3 regions of the Paenibacillus woosongensis genome follow, and region 3 is predicted to be linked to each of the others. Evidence: riboswitches for the same ligand, from Rfam matches in the RefSeq annotation. Region 3 holds a riboswitch; each other region holds the start of a gene.
The links. A riboswitch is a leader RNA that binds a small molecule or an ion and turns the genes downstream of it on or off. The one in region 3 is predicted to bind cyclic di-AMP.

Region 1: another riboswitch for cyclic di-AMP. It lies ahead of QNH46_RS00140 (resuscitation-promoting factor); the one in region 3 lies ahead of QNH46_RS19690 (TrkH family potassium uptake protein).
Region 2: another riboswitch for cyclic di-AMP. It lies ahead of QNH46_RS00505 (C40 family peptidase); the one in region 3 lies ahead of QNH46_RS19690 (TrkH family potassium uptake protein).

What each region holds. Positions count from the first base shown of each region.
Region 1 covers NZ_CP126084.1:28,492-33,896, reverse strand. Annotated here, with positions in the region: gene yabG (sporulation peptidase YabG) at 1-703, opposite strand, end outside; gene rsmA (16S rRNA (adenine(1518)-N(6)/adenine(1519)-N(6))-dimethyltransferase RsmA) at 797-1,681, opposite strand; gene rnmV (ribonuclease M5) at 1,688-2,242, opposite strand; gene QNH46_RS00140 (resuscitation-promoting factor) at 2,357-3,493, opposite strand; cyclic di-AMP (ydaO/yuaA leader) riboswitch at 3,748-3,962, opposite strand; gene QNH46_RS00135 (TatD family hydrolase) at 4,177-4,944, opposite strand; gene QNH46_RS00130 (HD domain-containing protein) at 4,964-5,405, opposite strand, start outside.
Region 2 covers NZ_CP126084.1:108,636-114,040, forward strand. Annotated here, with positions in the region: gene QNH46_RS00495 (c-type cytochrome) at 1-324, opposite strand, end outside; gene QNH46_RS00500 (GNAT family N-acetyltransferase) at 570-1,067, opposite strand; gene QNH46_RS00505 (C40 family peptidase) at 1,411-1,887, opposite strand; cyclic di-AMP (ydaO/yuaA leader) riboswitch at 1,892-2,030, opposite strand; gene QNH46_RS00510 (C40 family peptidase) at 2,229-2,720, opposite strand; cyclic di-AMP (ydaO/yuaA leader) riboswitch at 2,726-2,863, opposite strand; gene QNH46_RS00515 (hypothetical protein) at 3,084-3,908, opposite strand; gene QNH46_RS00520 (M1 family metallopeptidase) at 4,114-5,405, opposite strand, start outside.
Region 3 covers NZ_CP126084.1:4,299,106-4,304,510, reverse strand. Annotated here, with positions in the region: gene uvrC (excinuclease ABC subunit UvrC) at 1-278, shown strand, start outside; gene QNH46_RS19695 (CPBP family intramembrane glutamic endopeptidase) at 247-1,971, opposite strand; cyclic di-AMP (ydaO/yuaA leader) riboswitch at 2,248-2,411, shown strand; gene QNH46_RS19690 (TrkH family potassium uptake protein) at 2,523-3,857, shown strand; gene QNH46_RS19685 (potassium channel family protein) at 3,873-4,541, shown strand; gene QNH46_RS19680 (hypothetical protein) at 4,610-5,134, opposite strand; gene QNH46_RS19675 (LysR family transcriptional regulator) at 5,272-5,405, opposite strand, start outside.

The DNA.
Region 1 (5,405 bases), 1.0 Mb from region 3:
GAATAAGCACGCGGGAAGGCGAGCTGGCAAAGTTCGCCCCAGCTTGCAGCAAAGCTTCAAAATGGGACTGGCACGCCCCAGCGACGACCGTTAACGCATCAAAGTTGCGCTCATACTGTCTAGCGGTCTGTACTGCCTCTACAAAATGGCTGGAGTTCTTGTAACTCGTCAAATTATACAGATCCGCATGCGGCCGGTTCTTAAGTACGCCATCATGCCCCGTTATGACCACGATGTCCGGGTGGATGCTCGGAAGGAGACGGTACAAGACGCTCGCCATTTGCGACTCCGCCACATAATAGCCATGGACGGGAACGCGAAGCTTCTCATACAGCTCCAGACTCTTCTTCAAGTACCTCTCGTCTCCGTCCAAATGCAGAACCTTGCCTGGGACCTCGAAATAGGACGGCTCGTTCTGCGCGTACCACAATGGATTCCCCAAGCTGGCCTGATTGCGCTCGGTTTGCTCCTGACGATCACGATGCAGCCGTTTTAACGACTCCGTGGCCTTAATGCGCGCTCTTCTAGCCTTCTCGCTTGGAGAGGCTGGGTCAACCTTAACGAGATCATGCAAAGGAGCATCGGCCAGCAGCCTAAACTCCGTCCCCTTAATCATCGCTTCATTCCGCTGTATGCTTTCCACCCGGAAAGTCACGTCCCCGCCGTACGACTTCCGGACTACCAAGTCTCCCAAGTTCGTCAAATAAATCACCTCTACCCTAAGGTATGGGCGAAAGCGGGGATTGGTTACAGGACCGGTTATTAAAAAAGCCCTCTTTTGACCACGAAGCAGTTATTAATGCTTCAAGCCTGCAGCTAACAATACGTTGCTAAGCACGGCATACTCCTGCAGAGACAGCGTCTCCGCCCGACGGCTCGGTTCTATGCCTGCCTCGGCAAGAAGCTGCTCCAACCGTTCGCGGCCTTCCTTCGGGAAGAAGCGGCTCTTCAGATTATTGGCGATGGTCTTCCTTCTTTGAGCAAAGGACGCATGGACAACATCGAAAAAGAAGGCCTCGTCCTCCACCGATACCGGGGGCTCCTTCCGAACGGTTAAACGGATTACGGCTGACTCCACATTCGGCTGGGGAATGAACACCGTATGCGGCACGATACAGACGAGCTCCGGCTCGCTGTAATACTGCACGGCGATGCTGAGACTGCCGTAAGCCTTGCTCCCAGGAGAAGCCGCCATACGCTCAGCAACCTCCTTCTGAATCATTACGACGATATGCTCGAGCGACAGCCCTTCCTCCAGCAGCTTCATCAAAATCGGCGTGGTAACGTAGTAGGGCAAATTGGCCACGACACTTACGCCGGACACATCTTTGAACTGCTGTTCAAACAGCTCGCGCAAATTTAGCTTCAGCACATCTCCATGCACGACATCAACATGCGGATAAGGCTCCAGCACTTCCTCCAGAATGGGGAGCAGCCGCTGGTCGATCTCCACGGCGGTTACCTTGGCGGCCTGCTGAGCCAGCTTCTCCGTGAGGGCCCCGATGCCGGGTCCGATCTCCAAAGCCCCCTTGGTCTTGTCTAGGCCTGCCGCTTCGATGATGTTGGCTAATATATTCTGGTCGATCAGGAAATTCTGACCGAGGCTTTTCTTAAATGAGAATCCATGCCGCTGAATAATTTCCTTTGTGCGGCGCGGCGTTGATATATCTTCTCTACTCATGGCACTTTATACCCCTTTGTCCTCCAATTGAGCCAGCGCAGCCAGAAACTCCTCCCGACTAATCCGAAATACGTTAAGCCGTTTGTAAAGCTGCTTGCCGTTGCAATAACCGATGCCAAGCAATTCACCGATCAAGCGCCTTCTGGCGGCGGCTGAAGGGTGAACGATCAAGCCGGCGTCTATTAAGTCTTCCCAATCGATGAGCGTGTCATCAGCCTCAACTGCTTCCATCTCGGTATGCACACGTGCCAGCGCTTCCCGAATGGCTTCGGGAGAGGCATTCTCCACACCGATATCACCGCGCCGCGTAGCATCGGCCTCCCGCAGGAAAGCATGCTTGCAGCCCGGTACCCGGCCTGCGACAATTTTGCGGATTCGCTCGCCAGCATGGTCAGGATCAGTCAAAATGATGACCCCGCGCCGCTCCTGCGCCAGCTCAATCTTGCGCAGCACGGTCTCGTTGATGGCCGAGCCTCCGGTTTCAATCGTATCGGCCTGCACGGCCCTTTTGACGGCAACGGTATCGTCCCGCCCTTCCACGACAATAACCTCTTTAATCATGGGAACAAACGACCCTCTTCCTCATACGCAAAAAGAAGAGGACTTCTCCTCTTCTTTCCATACCTTTTTCATTTATCTATAGTATCTTATTCCTTTTACAAAGTAAAACAGGAATTAGTTCAATTCTGGTTTGTTTGGACCGATAACATACACCGTGCGTCCCTTCTTGCGCCCGAAGTTCTTCGCCGATTGCAGGCTATCGAAGTAAACGTCCATTTTGTTGCCCTTGATGGCGCCACCTGTATCCTCGGCTCTGCGGAACCCAATGCCTTCGATATATACCCACCAGCCCATAGGAACAACGTTCTTGTCTACGGCGATCGTTCTGCCTTCCGTTACGCGTGTCCCGGAGGCGGTCTTCGTACCGATGCCATCCTCTTCGGCGGAATAGGCGGTTAGTGTGACGTCTTTAAGCACTTTTTTATATTTAAATGAGACGCCGCCTTTGGTTGTCGTTCCACTGATATCCACTTTATCCGCAGTGCGGGTAATATTAGCGGCGAGCACAGCCTCGGGCTTAGGCTTCGTACCTACAGCGACTACCTTGTCCTGAGCCTTCGTCTCGATCTCTTTGCTCAGCCAACGCTTGGATACGAAATTTCCGTCTTCATACACTTTTTCGATGTGATGTACAACTACTCCTTCGCTGCCCTGCTGCAGCACCTTCGTCTGCCCCTTCTCCAAATTAGGATCCGAGGTTTTGACGACGGCAAATGGCACGGTCTCTTTCGTCTGTACTGTTTGCTTGGATACGCGCACCACTTTGATCTGAAGATCGGAAGTAACTTTGCTGCTTAAATCCGGAGTGATCTTGTCATCCGGGTTTACGGTAATGCCAAGCTCGTTGATAATGCCCTGTACACTGGATTGAGTCGTTAGATGCGACTTTGTCTTGCCATCCACGTTGACTTGCACCGGAACCGCCCTTACGATAACGATCCGGTCCCCCTTCTTCAGGGAGCTCTCAAGCGGCCGTGATATGCTATCACCCTGGCCCAGCACGATGGAATGTTCATCCAGTACTTGATTCACTACAGATTTACGGGTCTCGATCTCCTGGATCTTCCCGTCTATCACCAAGTAAATGTTCTTGCTGTTGCCGTTCAGCCAAATCAGAATAACGATGATCGCTGCAACAGTTAACAACGTGACGACCGATATCTGACGTAGGTTCTCATGCTTCCATCGCAATGCGTAAGACATACTGGATGAGCGTGATTCATGGGTCTCTTCTTTCTTGAAAATGCCCACTTTCCGTCCTCCTTCATAGTCCCGCCCTAGGTCAATGCATGATGAGATGTTGACGTGACTATTCCCGTTTTTTACGGAATGCTAGAACTGCAGCATTCCGCATCCTACCCCAGTCTGGTCGGCAATTGTCACCTCCTGTTTTACAACAGTATGATGACCCTATTACAATTATTCAAAACAAAAGAAGCCGGAAGAAAGAGTTAGAGCAACTCTTTCGTGGCTCCTGTAGGTCTTGGTGTAATAGGATGCACGAAGTTGCCTCTCTTAACACGCTTACGAGGTTAGCTGTCGGGTTCGGACGAAGAGAGCCGCCCTTTCTCGGTTCATTCGCTCATGGCGCAATGACCTTGAATTCACCCCAAAGATCCTGCAAAGAAATCAAATACGGCAACGTTGTAAATGAAAACATTTCATCAAGCCGTATCCGGTTCCCCCGTTCTCCTCTACGGAGACTCAGCGAGACTGGTTCTGGAACATGATTCGATGGCCATAGGCAATACGCCAAACTCGGCCAAATCGATCACTGAAAAGATTCTATCCTGTTTCAATGCATGTTGTAAAGGACGAATCAAGAACGTTTTCTTAAGAAAAAGGTTAAAAAAATGTAATAGACTCGGTGTTTTAAATTAAAATGCATTAATCTTTCCAGAAATCTCTTCTTTTCACCGCTTTTCCTCCCGATTTCACCGAATGGAAAATAGTTCCAGCGCATTGCGGGTTGTGATTTCTGCAATTTCTTGGAAGGACAACCCTTTTAATTCAGCGGCTGCCTCTGCCACTAAATGGACATAGGCGGACTCATTTCTCTTTCCACGATAAGGATGCGGAGTCAAATAAGGGGAGTCTGTTTCAATCAATAACCGGTCGAGCGGTGTTTGTTTCAACACCTCTTTAGGCTGTTTTGCGTTTTTGAAGGTAATCGGGCCCCCGAAGGACAAATGAAATCCCAAGTTCAGACATAATTTGGCCGTTTCCCAGCTCCCCGAAAACGAATGCATTACTCCTCCGACTTCATGGGCTTTCTCTTCCCGCAAAATACGCACTGTATCCTCATGAGCATCCCGGTTATGAATGACGATTGGCATTCCAAGCTCCCGAGCCAGCCCGATCTGCTTGCGGAATACGGCATGCTGGACATCCTTGGGTGAAGTATCCCAATAATAATCAAGACCAATCTCTCCAATGGCAACTACTTTCTCATGGCGGCATAATTCAGCAATCCAGTCCAAATCCTCTTCCTTCATCGTGATGGCGTCCTGGGGATGCCAGCCGACGGCGGCATATATGAAGTCGTAGCTCTCGGCCAGCTTCATTGTGGTAGGAATCGTTTCCCGATTAAAACCGATGTTGATCATGCGCGTAACTCCCTGTTCCACCGCGCGAGAAATCGTTTCCTCGCGATCCTCGTCAAACTGCTCCGCGTCCAAATGCGTATGTGTATCCACTAACATGGCGATAACCCTCCTGTAATTAAGTTTCCTGTCCAAAAATACGAGCTAAATCGGCAGGCAGCTGAGAACAGACCGCCTGTAGTTTATTGTCTGGAAAGTACAAATAAAATTTACCCCGCTGTATGCCGCTAATCGACCGGACAATATCGGAAACCTCCGATATTTCCACCAAGCGCTCCTGCTTGTCCAGCAGCAAAATTTGCTTGCCGCGAAGTTCTTCGTCAGGACGAGACACATCATAAGGCAAGTCCGTCGGAAAATCAATGATCAGATCATAATCCGGATTTAAGCCCAATTTTCGGAATTCTTCGCGAATTTCCCTTATTTTCTCCAAATCGAGCGAATCCAGTTCAACATATTTGTACAATTTACGATCCATAAAACGGGTGCAAAGATCAGCGAGCAGGGGATCAGCCTCATGTTTCCACTGCATAAAAGCCGTTTGAATTAAAGCTTCATCT
Region 2 (5,405 bases), 1.1 Mb from region 3:
AATTTCCTCATCCTGCAGCTTATCTTTGAAGCCAGGCATCATAGAGCCTTTACCCTTCGAAATAATCTTATAAAGCTGCTCGGTTGACAAGGTGGCCCCAATATGCTGCAAATTCGGCCCAGCCAAGCCTTCCAGTTGATCCCCGTGACAGCTGATGCAGTTTGCTTTGATGACGGCTTCCGCTTGCTCTGCGTTTAACGTGACTTCAGGCATTTGCGTCTTATTTTCTTGTGCTACCTGATCTTTGCCGGGCAAAGTAAAAATAAGCACCAGGGCTAGTGCACACGCGACAAAGAATAGCCCGCTCATAACCCACTTTTGCATTTAATCGTCCCTCCTATGTAAGCTACCTTATTATTATAACGGAACACGCCCTTTGATCATAGCATTTGTGACAAAAAAAGCAACGAATTCCACGTATAATCGTTCAAAATTCACAATATATTATGAGCATCCTCACAGCGCGCCAGAATCAAGCCATACGGCGTCTTTCGGAAGGGAAGTGTAAGATGGGCATATCTATGCCTGAACCGCCTTAAAGGCGTCCTCAGACGCTTTGGCAGACCATGCTATAAACGCTCACCCCGATATACCATACAATAATACGGCTTGGATATTGCTCCTGGGGTCATTTTCTCGTACAGATCGGTAATAACAAACCCCGATTTCTGATAAGCGCGGATGGCCCGCGTATTCCAGGTGAGCACTTCAAGATCGATGACGTTGGACGGTGCGCGCCGCTGCGCCTCTTTAACGATCGTTAATACAAACGACTTACCCAAACCTTGGCCGCATAAATCGGGCCGCATTCCGATTCCGAGTCTGGTGACATTCTCCATGGGAAAATACTGGGCGAATCCAGCCAAATTTCCTTCCTCGTCCAGAACGGATACATACTGCTCGGCCCGTAAGACCGGATTGCCGAATTCAACATCAAGAGCCTTCATTTGTTCCCAAGGCAGCCAGCTATAGATATCATAGGGAGAATCGTAGCGCCAAGTACTGATTGCTTCCCCATGATGCTCTTCCATAGGAACGATCTGAAACTGAATATCTCGTTTATCCATCTTGCGCCTCCTTGTACAAATGGGAAATGCCGTGCCATGGAACTTCGCCGGCGCGAACGTTTTACCACCACTGTAACGGGATTTTATTTTATTGTAAAGGCTCTAGCCAAGAGATTTTTGATGGTCAAGGGAATTATGAGGAAGGGTCATCCATTTATAGTGTAAACGGTTTAGCAAGGCGTCAAAAAAATAGTACCTATGGCGCGGATGACTGCAACCTTTTTCCCTAGCTCTTCGTTATTAAGGTAGACCGATGGAATTCCAAACAAAATGCCGCCACAATTCTGGCAGGAATTGTCGCGGCGGTGAAGTAAAAGCAGTAGACATAAATGAGGTTGAGTGATTAGGATTGAGCGGCGTGGGTAGCATAGCCGTATTTGCTGAGGATCCGTTTCGCTCCGACGTAACGTTTCTTGTAGTAGCTGTTGCTTAATTTGTCAGTGCGGATTCCTTTAGAAGAAGAGGCATGAGCGAACTTTCCATCGCCGATATAAATACCGACGTGAGATACTCCTTTGCCGGTGGTATTAAAGAATACGAGATCTCCTTCCTGGAGCTGATCCTTTGCAACAGGCGTACCCTGTTTGTACTGCGCCGCCGAGACGCGGGCTAGTTTAACACCCATTTTCTTAAAGACGTAGCTTGTAAATCCGGAGCAATCAAAACCTTTTGCGGTCGTTCCTCCGAGCTTGTAAGGTGTTCCGTAGACGGCATTAACCGCCTTGTTCAATGTCGTGTCCGAGTCGGCGTATGCGCTTGCTGTCCCCATCGTAAGAAGAATAGCCAAGCTCGTCGCCGCTGCTGTCAAAGTCTTTCTCAAGATGTTGTGCTCCTTCCAAGGCCTGCGAGGTTAGCTTAAGGATTCGGTTGAAGGTTCCCTATCATCTCTTATGTAGCGAGATCAATTCACCCATAAATGGTTCCCCCGTTTCCCGGGTGCCGGGAATTCGGCTTATCAAGTTGTATGCACCCGAAACGAAACGACTTGCAACAATAATGACAAGATTGTAACTTATCACTTTGGTTATTCTAACAAAAACGGCCATCTTTTGCAAGAAAGGCTCTGCTGCAGTATGTTGGTAAAGTTATCCTGTGCCATTTAGGAATAAAAAAAACCTGTAGGTGGGTTCGGCAAGAACCGTTACAGGTTTTCTGGACGTATTATTCTACATCGTCATGATCGTGGCTATCCACTGCAACCTCTTCGTACTTGTCTGTACTCAGGATGCGTTTGGCACCGACATAACGTTTGACATAATAATCTTCGCTTAATTTGCTGATGATTACGCCTTTCTTCGTTGAAGCGTGAGCGAAGCTCTCGCCATCAACCATAACACCAACGTGGGATATTCCATTACCGGAAGTGTTGAAGAATACGAGATCTCCAGCCTTCAGCTCATCCTTCTTGACAGCTGTTCCCATGTTGTATTGGGATGCTGATGTGCGAGGAAGCTTGATATCAAGGCTCTTGAAAACGTAAGAGGTAAATCCGGAACAATCAAAGCCGTCGGTGCTCGTACCGCCAGATACATATTTCGTGCCCAGTGCGGACTCGATGGTTGAATCCAGTTTAGAGTCTGCGAAAGCGCTGCCAGCCCCTAAGGTGAACAGGATGGACAAACTTACAGCAGCTACAGCCAACTTTTTCTTCAAAGAAGTTATGCTCCTTCCAATGCCTACGAGGTTAGCTTAAGGATTCGGTTTGAAGGTCCCCTATGATCCCTCTGAAGCGAGATCAATTCACCCAAAGTGGTTCCCCCGTTTCCCCGGTGACGGGAATTCGGCTGTGATTTTAACACCCTTTGTAACTTATTCGACAATGCTGTCTGCATCTTTGTGAATTATGACAGAAATGATTACAAATCTGTTACTTAAAAAGTACTGTTGTTATTGTAACAAGGCAGGGATCATTTGGCAATGGTTAAATTGCGAGAATTATATAGCAAGCATAGAATAAGGCCCCCGCGATTGCGCGGAGGCCTTGTGGCTCTAAGGAGGAAAGAAGATGAAGAAATTTTAACTTTTTTGTTGCCATAGACAATATAGCGAGGATATTTTCCATATTTTGAAAAAACTGCGGAAGAATGGGTATGCTTGCTGCAAAATAAGGGCCAGCAGACCCGTCCAGATCCAGGATACTGTACCGAATAAGATAAATATGATAGAGCAAGTGGCTGCGAGAATAAAGGAGATGCCAAGTCCGGGAAGAAGATGCTTCCAGCAAAGGAGCAGGGACGGCCAGGCATTGCCTCTAAATAAGTAGCCGAATTGCAGGAACAGCACCGTCTGGCGGATGAACCAGCTATAGCAGAGCCAGCCGACAGCATAAAGCATAGCGATGAGGGCAGCTGAGATGTGGCTGCCGTTTCCCTGGAGAATGGGAGACAGGGATGCGTAAGCTTTGGGCAAGAGCCACAGCATCGGGATTAGAATCAACATTAGCTCTATGAAGTAGAACAGCGTCACAGGTTTCCAAAATTTCTGCATGCCCCGGAAAAGCGGGAGGCCAGGCGCCCGTTCCTCCCCAGGAAGCAGTCCATACAAGATTCCCGCTTGAACAAGTGGAGTGAGCAGCAGGCGAAGCAAAACCATGCCGATGACTATCCATAAGTAATGATGAACCTCGGGAATTTGCCAAAATCTATTCTGCCCCTCGATGACAAACAGAATCCGGCTTAGATCGTGGGGGGGAGGGTCAGGGTAGCGGTGCAGCACCTGCACCACGGCCGTATTGACCAGCCGATATAGAAATACTCCCCACAGCAGTTGATATAGGAACAGAATGATGACGGAGGGGAACTGTCTTTTGACGCTGCTCCACCCATTGCGAATATAGGGCATGGTATTCCCTCCTCAAAGTTTTGTGAGCAACACTGCTCCGAATAGGCATCGAACAAAACTTGCATCGGAAGCATAGACCTAAGTTTTGTGAGCAACACTGCTCCGAATAGGCATCGAACAAAACTTGCATCGGAAGCGTAAACCTAAGTTTTGTGAGCAACACTGCTCCGAATAGGCATCGAACAAAACTTGCATCGTAAGCTGCTTACCATAGGAATGAGCTGGTCAGCATTTCGAGCAGCTTCGTTACGGTGACATTGGCGCGTGTGCTGACCTTCTCGTCCAGGCTGGCTTTAAAGTAGTTATTAATATGTTTGTTCTCCAGCACCAGCGTGTAATCCGGGTCGAGCATGGCCCAGGCGAGGGGTTCCCTGTAGGATAATTTCAATTGGGAACGCTCTTCCTTCCCGTCTAGTACCTTCCGTACGGTATGCCCGTCTTGGAAGGTGAAGAGGATCGGCACCTTCGCATAGGTTCCGCCCTTGCGGGCGATGTCTACGACGGCCTCGTACAGAGCATTGCTGTCCTGCCGGACCTGATAGATATCGATGTTCTCTATGGCATAGTCCGCCATTTTTCCATCATATACATACTGGTTAAAATAATTTTTCCAGGAGCGTCCCGTCGTTTGCTCAAGCACCCGCTGAAAATCCGCCGTGGTCGGATGCTTGAACCGATATTTACGCGCATAGAGGGACAGCGCCCGATTCATGGCTTTGTTGCCGATCTGCCGCTCGATGTCCAGAAGAACGAGTTTGCCGCGGTGATAGACATTCCTAGCGTAAGTATCCGCTGTGCCGAACTCCCAGGAAGGCAGAGTCAACGGCTTGGGGTCGGGGATCAATGCAGCTTGAATCGGCAGGCTGGTCGTGATCCCAAACTCCTGCTCCATCAGGCGGTCCTCGGCATAGGAAGTGAAGGCCTCGTCCAGCCAGGCTTCTTCAAATTCATTACTGGCCACCATTCCATAAAAAAATTGATGCCCGATTTCATGGATGACCGTGCGCTCCAGCTCGTCATAGCCCGGGGAGTCGCCAGTCGCCCCGAACGCCGTAATCAGGGTCGGATACTCCATTCCCCCTGCACCATTCCCGTCAGCCGGGGGTACAACGATAGATAAAGTGGAGTAGGGGTAGCTTCCATACCATTTGCTGAAATTGGATAATGCAACCTTAGCGGCATAGAAGTAACGATCCTTCAAGTCCTTGTGGATTGGATCGAGATACAGCTTGATCCGCACCCCTGGCACCTCCTCCGAAGAGAACGGCTCTTCGGCGTAGATGAAGCTTGGCGAAGCGGCCCAGGCGAAATCATGCACATCATCCGCGTAATACTGGACGATTTTGCGTTCGCCCCGCTGTATCGCAGGTTTGGTCGGAAATCCAGTAGCAGCTACCTTATACTCGCTGGGAACGTCGATATTCACGCTGTAAATGCCAAAATCGGAATAGAACTCCGAATTCCCGTGATACTGGTGCAGGTTCCAGCCCTCCGTGC
Region 3 (5,405 bases):
CTCGTGACAGTCAGGAGTTCTATCTCCTGCAGCGCATTCAGGAGGAGGTTCACCGCTTCGCGATTACGTTTCACCGGGAGCAGCGGGCCAAATCGATGGTGGCCTCGCGGCTGGACGCGATCCCGGGGATCGGAGAGAAGCGGCGCAAGCTGCTGCTGAAGCATTTCGGTTCGCTCAAAAAAATAAAAGAGGCCTCCGTCGAAGACTTTCGGCCTCTTTCGATCGGCGACAAGCTCGCCAATCAGATTATAAATGCCCTTCGGGATGAGGAGTCGTAAACTGCGGCTCCTCTTCTTTGCGTTGTACCGGCGGAATGCTCTCCGTCCGGCCCGGCGGGTTGAACAAATATATAACATAGGCTACGATCGCCGGCAGAGCGATGTAAACAATCCCTGCGGTCCAGTTCAGCACCCCGCCCATCAGCATAAGGCTGAGCGACATGAGGATGCTGTTGAAGATGACATGCGTGAACATGGCGGTAATATAGCCGTAGCGCAGAAAAACAAAGCTGAACAACAGCCCGACAATCGTCAATTCAATCGGGCGTGAATAGACGGGATAAATCGGATACAAGGAATGTCCGAACGCCCAAATCATCGATGAGATCAAGCTGGCTACGAACGTGCTGCGGAATATTTTCTTCAGCATCGGGATGCCGAACAAGCGATAGACAGCTTCCTCGCCGATCCCTGCTACCCAGGCGAGCAAGGGGAACAGGATGGGATAGAGCATGTTGTAGGCCGACTGGGTGGCATCAGTCGTTGACCAGGTGCCGATCGTGTGTCCAAGGACAAAGAAGATGACCGATTGCGCCCCGAGCAGGATCAAAGCCCACAAATAGGCGCTTTGCATCGAGAACAGGACATGCTGCCCGTATCCCGGCTCCTTGGCTCTGGCCCATAAATTAAGCCCCTGTTTGCGCCAGAGTCCGTCTCCTCCGATCAGGGAGAAGTAAATAGAGGCCGATATTACCAAAGTGAGTGCGCCTTGCACGATGAAGCCGAGGATCAGGACCTCTGTTCCGAGCCCGTCCTTCTCCAGCATCGGAAGCATATTAACCGCTCCGACCATCGTAAAAATAAAGTAAGCAGTGGACAGAACCAGGCCGCGCAGAAAAGAAGAAAACGGTCTGGTCTTCACACTATAGATGATCGCCAGAATGCCGAGCACGAAGGTGAATAGGGCGTAGCCAACCCAGGTGAACCAGCTGGCCAGCTTCTTTTGGCCTTTTACATAGTCCAGATGAGCGGCAGGGGGATCGAAATATGCTTCCATGGAGGACACGGTTCCGTCTTGGAAGCGAAATTCGATTAGCCCGCGGGATTGACCGGCTTCATAGCCCGGAATTTCGTAGATCAGACCCGATTCGTTTTCGGCGCTCTCGATCTTCAGTTGAGCGGGATCGAAGTCAAATGCCTTAAGATACGGAGCAGCCAGGCTTTCTTTGTCCTCGGGCGTCAAGTCTCCCTCCGTGACCTGCAACCCCCTGCCGCCCGTGATGCCTTGCTTCTGCAGCAGATCCCTGGTGGCGTTGCTGTAGGTTTCGACACGTTCGAATCCGGCCACTCTGCCGCCATACATGTTAACGTCTACGGTTAAGGCGCTAAGGATGCCGTCTGGCTGCTCGAAGCGAACGCGAAATATCTCGAGCGGAAACTGTTCATCGTAATTTTGCATATAAGTTTTCATCAGGCCCGCTCGGGTTAAGTAACCATATATGTCCGATCGAGATTCATATGTAACCAAAACATCGTCCAATGCTACAGGCAGCTCCAGTGTCGAAGCGGCGAACTCGGCAGCGATTTCCTTCGCCTGCTGCTTTGTGATCGTCTTCTGAATTTGCTGCAATGAATCCGGCGTGGCCATCGGCAGAACCTGCAGGGCCAGAAAAAGGAGGAAACCTACGGCGGCCAGCACCCGAAGCGTGGTGCGCTTCGGCGTTCGCCCTGCGGACGAAAAGTTGGATAACATTCAAAAACCCCTTTGCTCTAGTGTAAATGGATATCATTGTAAAGATATCATAAGCATGGAGCAATCGCCAGAATCGAACGAGCCAAGCGCAGAAAAGAGGCAATAATTCCGCAAAAATACAGTATGGCTCAGAGAATGAAGGATGGCAAGCTCCGTTTCAGGCGGCAAAGGTGATTTTCATGGTATTTCGGGTAAATCAAGCTTTGTGGTGGACGTTAATTAAGCTTATAATCCAATTCATAAAGATGGAATGAAAATGTGAAATGAAAGAATTGAAAAGAATATCGGCCGAATTTCCAATGGAAAACGGGGGAACCAATTTTTTTGGGTGAATTTCTCAGGCCCTGCACGGACGGGAAAGTCCGGCGCAGGAGGCGAATAGGGCTGCTCTGCAGGCCCGAGCCCGTCAGCTAACCTCGTAGGCGTATTGCAGCAGGAACCATTACCGAAAGGGCTCTGGATTTCCAGTGCTTTTTTCTTTTGCCAAAGTGTCCATAATAAAGGGGTATAAATGTGAGGAACGCAGATCAAGGAAAGAGGAGGTGAGCACGATGCCGTCCCAATGGTTTAAATTATCTCCACCGCGTATATTGGTGCTTGGCTTTGCGGCGATTATACTGGCCGGAACACTCCTGCTGATGACGCCGCTCGCCACCACAACCGGGGAATCTCTTCCTTTCGTTGATGCGTTGTTTACGGCGACCTCGGCCACTTGTGTTACGGGGCTTGTCGTTCGCGATACAGGGACTTATTTCTCGTCATTCGGCCAAATCGTGATTATGACTCTTATTCAGATTGGGGGTCTAGGCTTCATGACCATGGCGACCCTCTTCTCCCTTGTGTTCAAGCGGCGGATTTCGCTGCGCGACCGCCTTCTGCTGCAGGAGGCGATGAATCAGAATACGATGGAGGGCATCGTGCGCCTCATACGCAAGGTACTGATGTATTCCCTGGTCATTGAAGTCAGCGCCGCCCTGTTGTTTGCGATTCGCTGGGCGTTTGACATGCCGCTAGGGCAGGCCGCCTACTATGGAGTGTTTCATGCGGTGTCACTGTTCAATAACGCCGGCTTCGATTTATTCGGGAAATTTCACAGCCTCACGGGGTATGTAGACGATCCGCTCGTTAACTTCGTAGCGATGTTCCTGATCGTATCGGGCGGGCTCGGTTTTATTGTGTTGTCCGAGCTCGCGGATTTCCGCCGCAGCCGCAAGCTGTCGCTGCATTCCAAAGTGGTTCTGTCCATGACCGGATCGCTTATTTTCATCGGGGCGCTCGTCATCTTTATATTCGAATTTACGAATGCCAAAACGATGGGCTCTTTGGATTGGGGCGGGAAAATATGGGGTTCATTATTCCAGTCGGTCACGACACGGACGGCGGGCGCGAATTCAGTGGATATCGGGACTCTTCGCCAGGCCACCCAATTCTTCATAATCATCCTGATGTTTATCGGCGCTTCCCCGGGCTCGACGGGCGGCGGGATCAAGACGACGACGTTCATGATATTGGTTGGCGCGGTCATTTCTATGATTCGCGGACGCAATGATATGGTGCTCTTCCGCTATCGTTTGTCCCAGGAGCGGATTTTTAAGGCCGTCACGATTACGATGCTGGCGCTGTTTCTCGTCATAGCGGCGGCAATGATATTATCCACGACCGAGGAAGCGGGTTTTCTGAGCATTCTGTTCGAGACGACGTCTGCTTTTGCCACGGTCGGTTTAACGATGGGGCTGACCCTGGATTTGACCGATATCGGCAAAATTATTTTATGCTTCATGATGTTTACCGGCCGCCTGGGTCTCTTGACGCTGGCTTATGCGCTTGGTCCGAAAAAGGGTAAGGAATTATACCGTTATCCCGAAGGGAAAATGATTATAGGATAGGAGTTCGACCAATCAATGAAAATGCAGCAGTTTGTGGTGATCGGCTTGGGGCGCTTCGGCTCCAGCCTGGCGCTTGAGTTAATGGATCTGGGATACGAGGTGCTTGGCGTCGACCTGAACGAAGAGTTGGTCAACGATATGAGCGCTTATTTAACCCATGCCGTCGCGGCTGATGCTACGGATGAAGATGTACTGAAATCGCTCGGCATCCGTAATTTCGATTGTGGCATTGTGGCAATCGGCAGTGATATTCAGATGAGCATCCTGACGGCGATTCTGCTCAAGGATTTGGGCATCAAAACGGTCGTCGCAAAGGCGATTTCCGTCCTGCATGGCCGGGCGCTGGAGAAGCTTGGCGTGGACCGGGTTATTTTTCCAGAGAGGGATATGGGGGTTCGCGTGGCGCATCAGCTGGTGACGCCGAATTTGCTCGATTACATCGAGCTGTCGAAGGAGTACAGCATCGTCGAGCTGAGTGTGCCTGCATGCCTGGCCGGCAAAACGCTGGGCGAGATCAATCCGCGTGTGAATTACAGCTGCAGCATCGTTGCGATCCATAAACAGACGGGGGTCATTGTCGCCCCGACCGCGATGGATGTGCTGAATGCCGGAGATATTATGGTCATGATCGGTTCTAATGAGAATATCGAGAGATTTGAAGCTGTCATTAACGAGGACGAGTGACGGATACAATGGCAAAGGAAGCTGAGTCAGCCGGGAGGGGCGGATACAGCTTCCTTTATATTTGGCTCTTATAGACTCAGAATATAAACAACGATTAATCCGACGCCCCAGAACAAACCGAACCGGTACATCAAGGTACTCGTCAGAAAAAACACCATGGCCAGAAGGAAGAAGACTGCAGTCTGCGAATACCATAGCATGCCATATGAAATGACGGCAATGCCCGGATCGAAGGTGATCAGTGGGAGCAGTTGCCTGAGCGCCGCGATAAGGAGCGTCTGCGCAAGGGATACCGCTATGCTGAAGGCAGCGAAATAGATCAGGCTGCTCCAATAGTATTGCTTGCGCGTCCAGCCCAAGCCCATGAGCAGCGGGAAAGAGCTGGCGGCAGTAACATAAGCGGTTAGGAGGATGAAAATTGAAATTGCGGCAAAATTATTATTCATCACCAATGCGATTGCATAATCGGGCTCATATATGCCGTATCCGGCAATCAGCCAAAAATCAAGGAATAGGACGATAGCTCCAAACCATAACAGCCGCTTGCGGTGATTATGCCAATGGAAGGTGAGCTGGGTACGAAACGTTCTCATGGATGGACACCTCCGAACTTAACTGGTTCTTTGCGGATGAAATGTATTCTCAAGGAAGGGCTCAACTCGTTGTAATACCCCATTTCCACCCTCGTGAATCATCGTAATCAAGGCAAACGTTAGAAGAATACGTAAAATCACTCCAGCTCCAGGGCATGGATCAAGCTGCCCTTGATATCATTAATCCACTCTTTGGTCTCTTGAGTCAGCTCCGAGCTGCTGCCATAAATGAGACAGGTCTCACGACGCGTTTGCTCCAGCTCTTTCATCG